Regions from separate parts of the Veillonella sp. LMAG:90 genome, predicted to be linked through region 1. Evidence: riboswitches for the same ligand, from Rfam matches in the RefSeq annotation. Region 1 holds a riboswitch; each other region holds the start of a gene.
The links. Region 1 has a riboswitch for cobalamin ahead of CCC71_RS10510 (1-propanol dehydrogenase PduQ). Riboswitches for the same ligand answer to the same signal wherever they lie in the genome.
Positions count from the first base shown of each region.

Region 2: another riboswitch for cobalamin. It lies ahead of CCC71_RS08750 (sirohydrochlorin cobaltochelatase); the one in region 1 lies ahead of CCC71_RS10510 (1-propanol dehydrogenase PduQ).
Region 3: another riboswitch for cobalamin. It lies ahead of CCC71_RS05975 (TonB-dependent receptor); the one in region 1 lies ahead of CCC71_RS10510 (1-propanol dehydrogenase PduQ).
Region 4: another riboswitch for cobalamin. It lies ahead of CCC71_RS01890 (methylmalonyl-CoA mutase family protein); the one in region 1 lies ahead of CCC71_RS10510 (1-propanol dehydrogenase PduQ).

Region 1 is NZ_NAND01000001.1:2,362,723-2,364,932, reverse strand. Features, by position in the region: gene CCC71_RS10515 (cob(I)yrinic acid a,c-diamide adenosyltransferase) at 72-656, shown strand; adenosylcobalamin (AdoCbl) riboswitch at 715-854, shown strand; gene CCC71_RS10510 (1-propanol dehydrogenase PduQ) at 1,336-2,210, shown strand, end outside.
Region 2 is NZ_NAND01000001.1:1,975,116-1,977,325, forward strand. Features, by position in the region: gene CCC71_RS08745 (hypothetical protein) at 1-200, opposite strand, end outside; cobalamin riboswitch at 471-639, shown strand; gene CCC71_RS08750 (sirohydrochlorin cobaltochelatase) at 882-1,901, shown strand.
Region 3 is NZ_NAND01000001.1:1,357,443-1,359,652, reverse strand. Features, by position in the region: gene CCC71_RS05975 (TonB-dependent receptor) at 1-1,267, opposite strand, end outside; cobalamin riboswitch at 1,519-1,690, opposite strand; gene CCC71_RS05970 (ABC transporter ATP-binding protein) at 1,997-2,210, opposite strand, start outside.
Region 4 is NZ_NAND01000001.1:423,212-425,421, reverse strand. Features, by position in the region: cobalamin riboswitch at 283-460, shown strand; gene CCC71_RS01890 (methylmalonyl-CoA mutase family protein) at 834-2,210, shown strand, end outside.

The DNA of each region.
Region 1 (2,210 bases):
CTCATAATATTCTCTATAATTACCGGTATTTCAATGATATATATACCATGTAATGAGAAAGGAGCTTTACTATGAAAATTTACACTAAAACCGGCGATAAGGGGATGACCCGTTTAGTGGGCGGTATTGCAGTATCAAAAGATTCAGATCGAGTAGATACCTATGGTACTATTGATGAATTAAATTCGTGGATTGGTTATGCTATATCGCAATTTGATTCGTCTTTATTCGAGGAAAAAAATGAATTACAACATTTACAGCATTTCTTATTTGATGTAGGTACTGATTTAGCAACTCCGGAGTCGTTAAATCGAGAAATAACTTTACCTGTTGATGCTATATCATGGTTGGAAGCCCGAATTGATGAGTATACGGCTAAATCACCGGAGATTAATCGTTTTATTTTGCCCGGTGGAACTCGTGAGGCCAGTATGATTCACATGGCACGGACGATTGCAAGACGGGCCGAACGACGAATAGTTCGATTACAGATGACCGCGAAAATACCGGGAGAGTTGGTTATGTTTGTTAATCGATTATCAGACTATTTTTATGCTTTAGCAAGATACTTAAACACTAAACAAGGTATGGAAGATATATTTTATACCAGAAGTGCTGAAGTATTTCATAATGCTAAGACCAAAAATATAAAATAATTATTGGGATTATCCTGTTCTTGCAGAATTGATTAAGATATGTTATTATTACTTTTAGATTAATAGAAATATGAAATCTGACGATGGAAGTTAGTGAGAATCTAACACGGTCCCGCCACTGTGATGGCTTTTGCCTAAGTCAGGTCTTTCGCGGATTTCATTACACATGCTGTTTCAAGGTAAGACAGGATGTTGTTTTTGTGGCATTGTAGTACTTCACTGGAATTAATGCAGAAAATAAACCGGCATGTATTAATCTGTCTTGCACAGAGACGTGCGTCTATTGATGGACTAATGTTAGTCGTTCAATGATGAGAGAGCACAGCACAGTGGAGTGTGACATTAGTTCAAAAATAGGAAAAGGGCATGGAGTTAGTACTCCATGCCCTTTTGTTATAAGTGTAAAGAACCCTTTTGTCATCGGGTGTTATATCATAGTCAAAGCGAGAACAAGTTAAAATAACTGCTAATTTAGGTATAAATCGGAGAAAATTTGAAATAGTATATAGATTATGCATAATTGAAATACGTAATTTTTATTGACATTTTTTTTGGTTAAGTATAAATTATTGTTATAAGATTTTCGTGTACAATGGCGTGCATGGTTTGCAATGAAGCTTAAACGGAGGGTGTATTCCGTGAGGGCTTCTTTTTTTATTTGTTAAGCAGGAGAGCATGTATGCAGAAAATTAAATTTCCTACGACACTATGGGTAGGGGAAGATGCGTTGCAAGGTCTTCGTGATCTCCCTGTAAAAAAGGTTTTCATAGTGACGGATCCATTTATGGTTCAGTCTGGAATGATTTCACATGTAACGGAGAACTTAGACTTTGCTGAAGTAGAGATTTTTAGTGATATTGTTCCGGATCCGCCGACTGAAGTAGTCGCTGCCGGTGTAAGTCACTTAGTAGAATCAAATGCTGATGCAATTATTTCAGTAGGTGGTGGATCTGCTATTGATGCGGGGAAAGCTATGTTGTATTTCGGCAATCGCGTTAAAGCCAATAAAGATTTAATGTTTATTGCTGTACCGACCACAAGTGGTACCGGTTCAGAAGTAACAAATTTTTCAGTAATCACAATGCTGGAAACAGGAACAAAATATCCGATTGTTACCGATGAAATACAACCTAATATTGCAATTTTAGATACTCGCTTAGTAATGAGTGTACCGCCTAGTATTACGGCTGATACAGGCATGGACGTTTTAGTTCATTTAATTGAATCCTATGTATCATTGAATGAAAATGTTATGGCAAAAGTATTAGTTGAATATGCAATTCAATTAGTGTTTGAATATTTGCCGGAAGCATTTTCGAACGGTACGAATAGTTATGCCAGAGAACAGATGCATGTGGCTTCCTGTATGGCCGGTATGGCATTTAATTTGACGAACTTGGGATTAAATCACGGTATGGCACACGCTATCGGCGGTAGATTCCATGTACCGCATGGACGAATCAATGCTATTTTATTGCCGCATATTGTGGCGTATAATGGTGATTATCAAAACAAAGATTTATATGCTGCTAAGAAATATACTAGATTGGCGAA
Region 2 (2,210 bases), 390 kb from region 1:
TTGCAATTATAGGTAATGCGCAATAAGCTGTTAATATATTCGTTAAAATCCTCTTCGCCCATGGCGCTTTTAAGAGCTAATAATTTGGAATGTAAAGGTTCACCTTGATACTCTTCACGTTCCAATACAGGCGTAAATGCCACTTCATATACCGATTCCGATAGTTCATTAGGACCGGCACCATTTGTAAATTGATCCATACGATGGACCTCCTTTGTTAATATATAGCTATTTATCATAAAGCACATTGCCCTATGATGAACACCATTCTCTATTCATAGTACCAAACTTTGACTCCTTTGCCTATGTGTAATCAAAAAAGTGTATCACAAATAACCAAAAGTTATTACTCATAAATAAGTCCCTTATTCCTAGGAGTTATATGACCCGGGTAATTTCCATTCACAGTGAGTATACCCTACCCGGTATTGCATTGACAGTGGACATTTATTCTGCTATGATGATTATCAAATGAATACGACCTTCAAGGTGCCCGACTTAATAGAGAAGAGCAGTAGAAGCTGCCGCGGTCCCGCCGCTGTAAGAGGGAGCACAATCAAAATACCACTGGAAGTTTCTGGGAAGGTGATTGTTGCGTTGAACTTGAGCCAGAAGACCTGCCTTGATGGATTGCCGATAACCCACGAAGGATGGCGAGGTTAATCAATGTCACTACCTGTACTATACACTGACCGGGAATTATTTTTTTAATTCATAAACGACTTAATTAAGTTTGATATGAACTAATATACGTCAGGTGCTTAGCATAACTAGTGATTATTAATACTACCTCTGCCCTGTGGGCAGAGGTTTTTGTATTTTATTTTATTCTATTTTTAGTTTTTATTTTTATCTTCTTTTTATCACGAGGAGTGAATGAAATGAGTAAACATTTTTTCAAAAAAACGTTAGCTACAACATTAGCAGTGGCCGCTTTAACAGGCTTCGGATTCCTTGCTACAGACGTAAACGCTGCTTACCAATTAAGTGACGAAGTAACAACTGCTACCCCTGCATTATTGGAAGCAACTGAAATCGGTGTTCGCACTTACAACACAACCGATCCTGTATTGGCTAAAGCACCTAACAAAGATGCTATCGTAGTAATGAGCTTTGGTACTACATTCACTGATACTCGTGCTAAAACAATCGATGCGACTATCAACGAAATTAAAGAACAACATCCGGGCGTAAAAGTAGTTACAGCTTTCACTTCCCACATCATTATCGATCGTATCAAAGCTAAAGAAGGTATCACCTACCCTACGCCTGAAGAAGCACTCGATCAATTAAAAGCTGAAGGTTACACTCGCGTTGCTTTGGCAACTCTCGACGTAATCCCTGGTATCGAATACAACTATAAAACAGCTGTTTACAATCAGTACAAACATAACTTCAAAAAAATGACATTTGGTACACCTCTCATGTACTGGATGGGCCAAGAAGGTCAAACTGACGATATTGCTAAAACTGTACAAGCTGTAGCAACTCAGTTCCCTAAAGTAGGTCCTAAAGATGCTGTACTTATCATGGCTCACGGCACTCCGGATCCTTCCAACGCTTACTATTCCGTAATCCAAGATCGTTTGGAATCGGCCGGTCTTCACAACACTTACATCTACACCGTAGAAGGATGGCCAAGCCTTGAAGACATCGTTCCTCAATTGAAAGCAAAAGGCATCGAACATGTAACCCTTATGCCATTCATGATGGTAGCCGGCGACCATGCCAACAACGATATGTCCGGTGACGAACCTGATTCCCATAAATCCATCTTGTTGGCTGACGGCTTCAAAGTAGACACTTACATCCATGGTCTTGGTGAAAACCAGAAAATCCGTGACCTCTTTGCCGCTCATGCCGATGAAGCTTGGCAAGCTCTTCAAAACGACGCTAAATAAGATATAACACTGTAAGGGTTCATATTATTGCCAAAACGCACTTACAAGCTAAGACGTTTTGACCAACCAAAAGCGTTCTATACATAAGGAGGCTGTAATAAAATGTAGAGCATATCACATTTTACTTACAGCCTCTTTTAATTGCTATATTTGGATCTATAAAAGTGCCATACGCACCATATAACGATAGGCACCATATAACCATACGCAACACATAACCATAGGCAACCACCATCACCTGTGGTATAGTACAAGTATGAGTTTGCGAAACAGATTTTACTAAAGCTTGTTTTGGAACCGCTATGAATT
Region 3 (2,210 bases), 1.0 Mb from region 1:
GATTAATAATGGAGTTTTTGTTATGCCACGAAGAAAGATTATAACGCTTCTGAATCATTTCTTCCGTATGATAAGAGGCACCGGCATTAATGGTATGCTTTCCTATATCTCGCCATGTTTTTTCAACTTCGTACGTAAATTTCTTCCCTGGATGGAGAGAATAATCACCGGCCCCGGTCCAATCAACATTTTTATAGGAACTAGGTACAGTAGGTGATGTAAAACCATCAACCTTATCATGCGTATAACTTGCACGCGCCAAGAAATCATTTGCCGTATCACGATATGTCAAAATATGGGTATCACGTTTATTTTCATTATCATAGCCTAAGAAATTTTTAGGAGATAAAGAAATAATTTTATTTGTTCCGACCTGAACATTGCCAGACCATACAGGGTTTCCTTTAGTATCATGTACATAAGTAAATGGATTACTATAAGAGGATTCACTATTAATTCGATTATAGCTATAAACTAAAGATTTAGATTCATCAAAATTGTACCCAATTTTAAAGCCGTAATTTTCATGTTCCCATTCTTTCTCACCACGACCACCGTATATATAAGTACCATTACTTAACTGTGGTAAATCGGCACTAATAGATGCTGTACCTTTTTTTGGTGCAAGCGATCGATAAAATCCTTTATAGCCATCAGAGGAGCGTTTTTCATAAGTAACCCCTAAACTCCATTTGTCTGATAAACGAGAATTAACCGACACGGCTTTTTTCCAAGTATTATAGCTACCATAGGATACATCTGCCACTACAGAAGTTCCATATTCCGGTGCACCTTTAGTCGTAATATTAATAACACCGGCAACCGCATGACCACCGTATAAAGAGGATGCGCCACCGCGCAATACTTCAATACGTTCAATATTCGAAATTGGAATCATATTAAAATTTACAGTTCCGTTATAAGTATTATTTTGTTGAACTCCATCAACTAATACCAAAATATCTGTAGAACTCATACCACGCATAGTCAAACTGCCTTGCGCACTTTGGTCAATAAAAATACCCGGCAAAAACTGTAAAGCTTCTTGAACCGACGAAATATTCTTGTCAGCTATATCTTTTGAGGTAATAACGCTTACACTGGCCGGCACATTAGCAATAGTTTGCTCCGTTTTTGTCGCAGTTACGACCACTGTCCCTAAGTCATAATCAGTAACCACATCTTCGGCCTGTACACCAACACAGCTCAAAATACTACCACAGCATGCCAATACTGCCGCTCGTACTAACAATCCCTGACCTTTCATAATACCCTCCTAATAAAATTACCCTAAATTACTTCTGTCCAAGAAAATGGGGGCAGATCATAATCAGTTAATAGATTTATTTTTTTTACTATTCCTCTTCTTTTAACACTACCTCACCTAATGCTAACTCAAGGTTCTTAGTAATCCCTTCATAATCCATTAACTTATAAAAAAACATATCTACTTCAATCTTGAAATAGATATGCTACATGACCTTTGCCATAATCGCCTCTCTATCGCTCGTAGATTAAAACGGAGATTATAAATAGGCAGGTCTCCTGGCTTAGATTCATAGCGCCTCTCGCCTTCCCGGAATATCCAGTGGCAACATGAGATTAGCTCCTCTTACAGTGACGGGATCGCATCGGCTTATACCGATTTCTCTATTAAGTCTAAATCGACACCTATAAATATGTATAAAATTTCTTCATGTACATTATATATTTACTTTTCCACCTTGTCAATCTTAATTCAAAACAAATATTAATCATGCTATACCCTCTATTGTATACTAAAACTCCTTTATTTCATAGGGTTTTATGGCTTATCATCGTTAATTTTTATATTTAAACATATTATTCTAAACAGTATTTTTATACAAAAAACCTTAAAACAAAAGATTTTTTACTTTAAGGTTTCATCTTATAGTTAAACTCTATTTATTTTTTTAATAATATTTTTAATCAAAATAACTATACTCTAATATAATAATTTACTGCAAATACTCAACTAAAAATCTTCAAAAGCCGCTAACAATTCTTTCGTGTATTTTTCTTTAGGATGCCGATAAAGTAATTCTGTCGGTTGTAATTCAATCAACCGGCCTTCGCGCATAATTCCGATACGATTACAAATTACGCGTAACAAATCTAAATCATGCGAGATAAACAGACAAGCTAAAGATCGTTCCTTTTGAATATCTTTTAAAATAGAAATAATCTGT
Region 4 (2,210 bases), 1.9 Mb from region 1:
TTTTAATTAAACACATTATTCCTTCAAGCGTGGACAACACATGCTTTTACCTCATGTATCACCTTTAACTGCATATAGTAGTATATATATATTAATTGTACCTCTTGTTGTATAAATACACTTTAAACCCACTACTTACAATTTTGTCCCACCCCATACCTTACCGATTATGCATACACCCCCTTAGCATGAGTTATAACTAACCTTTATACGTTACACATGCTTAAACTATGCATTTAAATTGACACTCCTATGTTATAACCATATAATAAAATTATAAAACAAATACAGTCCCCTATAGGCGCTTTTTAAGCTTAATAGAGAAGTCGGTGCAAATCCGACACGGTCCCGCCGCTGTGAAGTGGAGTTCCTTTTTATTATGTCACTGAACATTATGTTTGGGAAGGCAAAAGGAATGATGAAGCTGAGTCAGAAGAACTGCCTAAGGAAGCATGTCGTTATACCCGCGATAGACGGGAAGATATGGTGTGATTCTTTTCGCATACAATCTTACCGTTTTGCAGTCTTGCTGTGAAACGGTATTTTTTTCGAAACTACTTCCTATTGGAGACTGCCCGGTACATCCACTTATATGGCTCTTCGGTAGGAAGTTTTATTATTGTTATAGGAGGAAACAATATATCCCACCGCGTTATTTATGAGACACAGTAAGTAAGTCCAACTGCCGCTCGCCATCTCACAGCGCGAGGCTAAGCGACAAAACGGTTTTACCTAATCATAGACGCAACGAAGCCACATAGTGTTGTATATAGCGAATGCATCAATTTTCTTGCATTTCATATTCTATTTGCTATGTAGAAAGGATTCGTACTATGGAACATAAGCAGCAGACTCTAGCCGTTTCAAGGCAAAATGGGCACGAGGAATTGCCCGCTGTCACCTTTGACGAGTTTGAAATTCCCAGTTATGACGAATGGCAGGCCGCCGTTGAAAAACTGTTAAAAGGTAAGCCTTTCGATAAGAGTATGTTCACGAAAACTTACGAAGGTATTTTATTTCACCCAATTTATCGTTTAGAGGATCAAAAAGAATTAACCCACCCTTACACCTATCCGGGATTAGCGGATAAGCTCCGCGGCGCGCATGCCAGCGGCTATATCCACACACCTTGGTCAATCGCTCAGCGCTGTGATGCCAAAACCATCAGCGATGCCAATGCCATGGCAGCTTTCGAGCTCGATAAAGGCAGCACGGTTGTAAGCATTACTACCGACAGCTTAACACAACAAGGCATCGATCCTACCGATGGTACTGACGAAACATTCATCGATACCGGCGTTTCCTTGAGCACAGCCGAAGATGTAAAAGCTTTATTAAAAGATATTGATGTTAACAAGCATGAAATCGAATTATTCGGCGGACCATCTGCCGTTAATCTCATCAGTGCTGTATCCATCGCCTGCAAAGCAGCCGGGTTAAAATCCGCCGAATTGCACGGTGCTATTGCTGCCGACCCTATCGGTTCTTTACTCCGTTTTGGCAAAGTAAATCGTCCGCTCGACGAACTCTATGATGATATGGCTCATACGATTCACTGGGCTAAAGCACATGCACCTAATTTAAAAACAGTCCTCGTTGATGCCGATGTATATCACAACGGCGGGGCCAACGGTATTCAAGAAGCAGCCTATGCCCTTCATACCGCTTTGACTTATATGCGCGCTATGGAACGTCGCGGTATTGATGTTGATACATTCTGCCGTCACATTCGTTTCCATTTCAGCGTAGGCGCTACGTTCTTCATGGAAATCGCCAAACTCCGCAGCATTAAAATGCTATGGTCTCAATTGGTTCGTCATTGCGGCGGCGACGAAGAAGCCCAACGCATCAACTTATATGTAAGCACATCCGCTTTTTGCCAAACTGTGTATGATCCGTACGTTAACTTATTGCGTGCCGCATCACAGTCCTTCTCCGCTGTAGTAGGCGGCGTTGACGGCATGAACGTGTATCCGTTCGACCATTGTATCCGTCCGAGCGATGAATTCTCCCGCCGTATTGCCCGCAACATCCAAATCATGGAACAGCATGAATTCAACTTCATTCAACCGGTTGACCCGGCGGGCGGTAGCTGGTACCTCGAACCGTTAACGGAAGAGTTCACCGAAAAATCCTGGGCTAAATTCCAGGAATTGGAAAACATGGGTGGCATTACGGAAGCCATCAAAGCCGGTAAGGTTCAAGAAGCT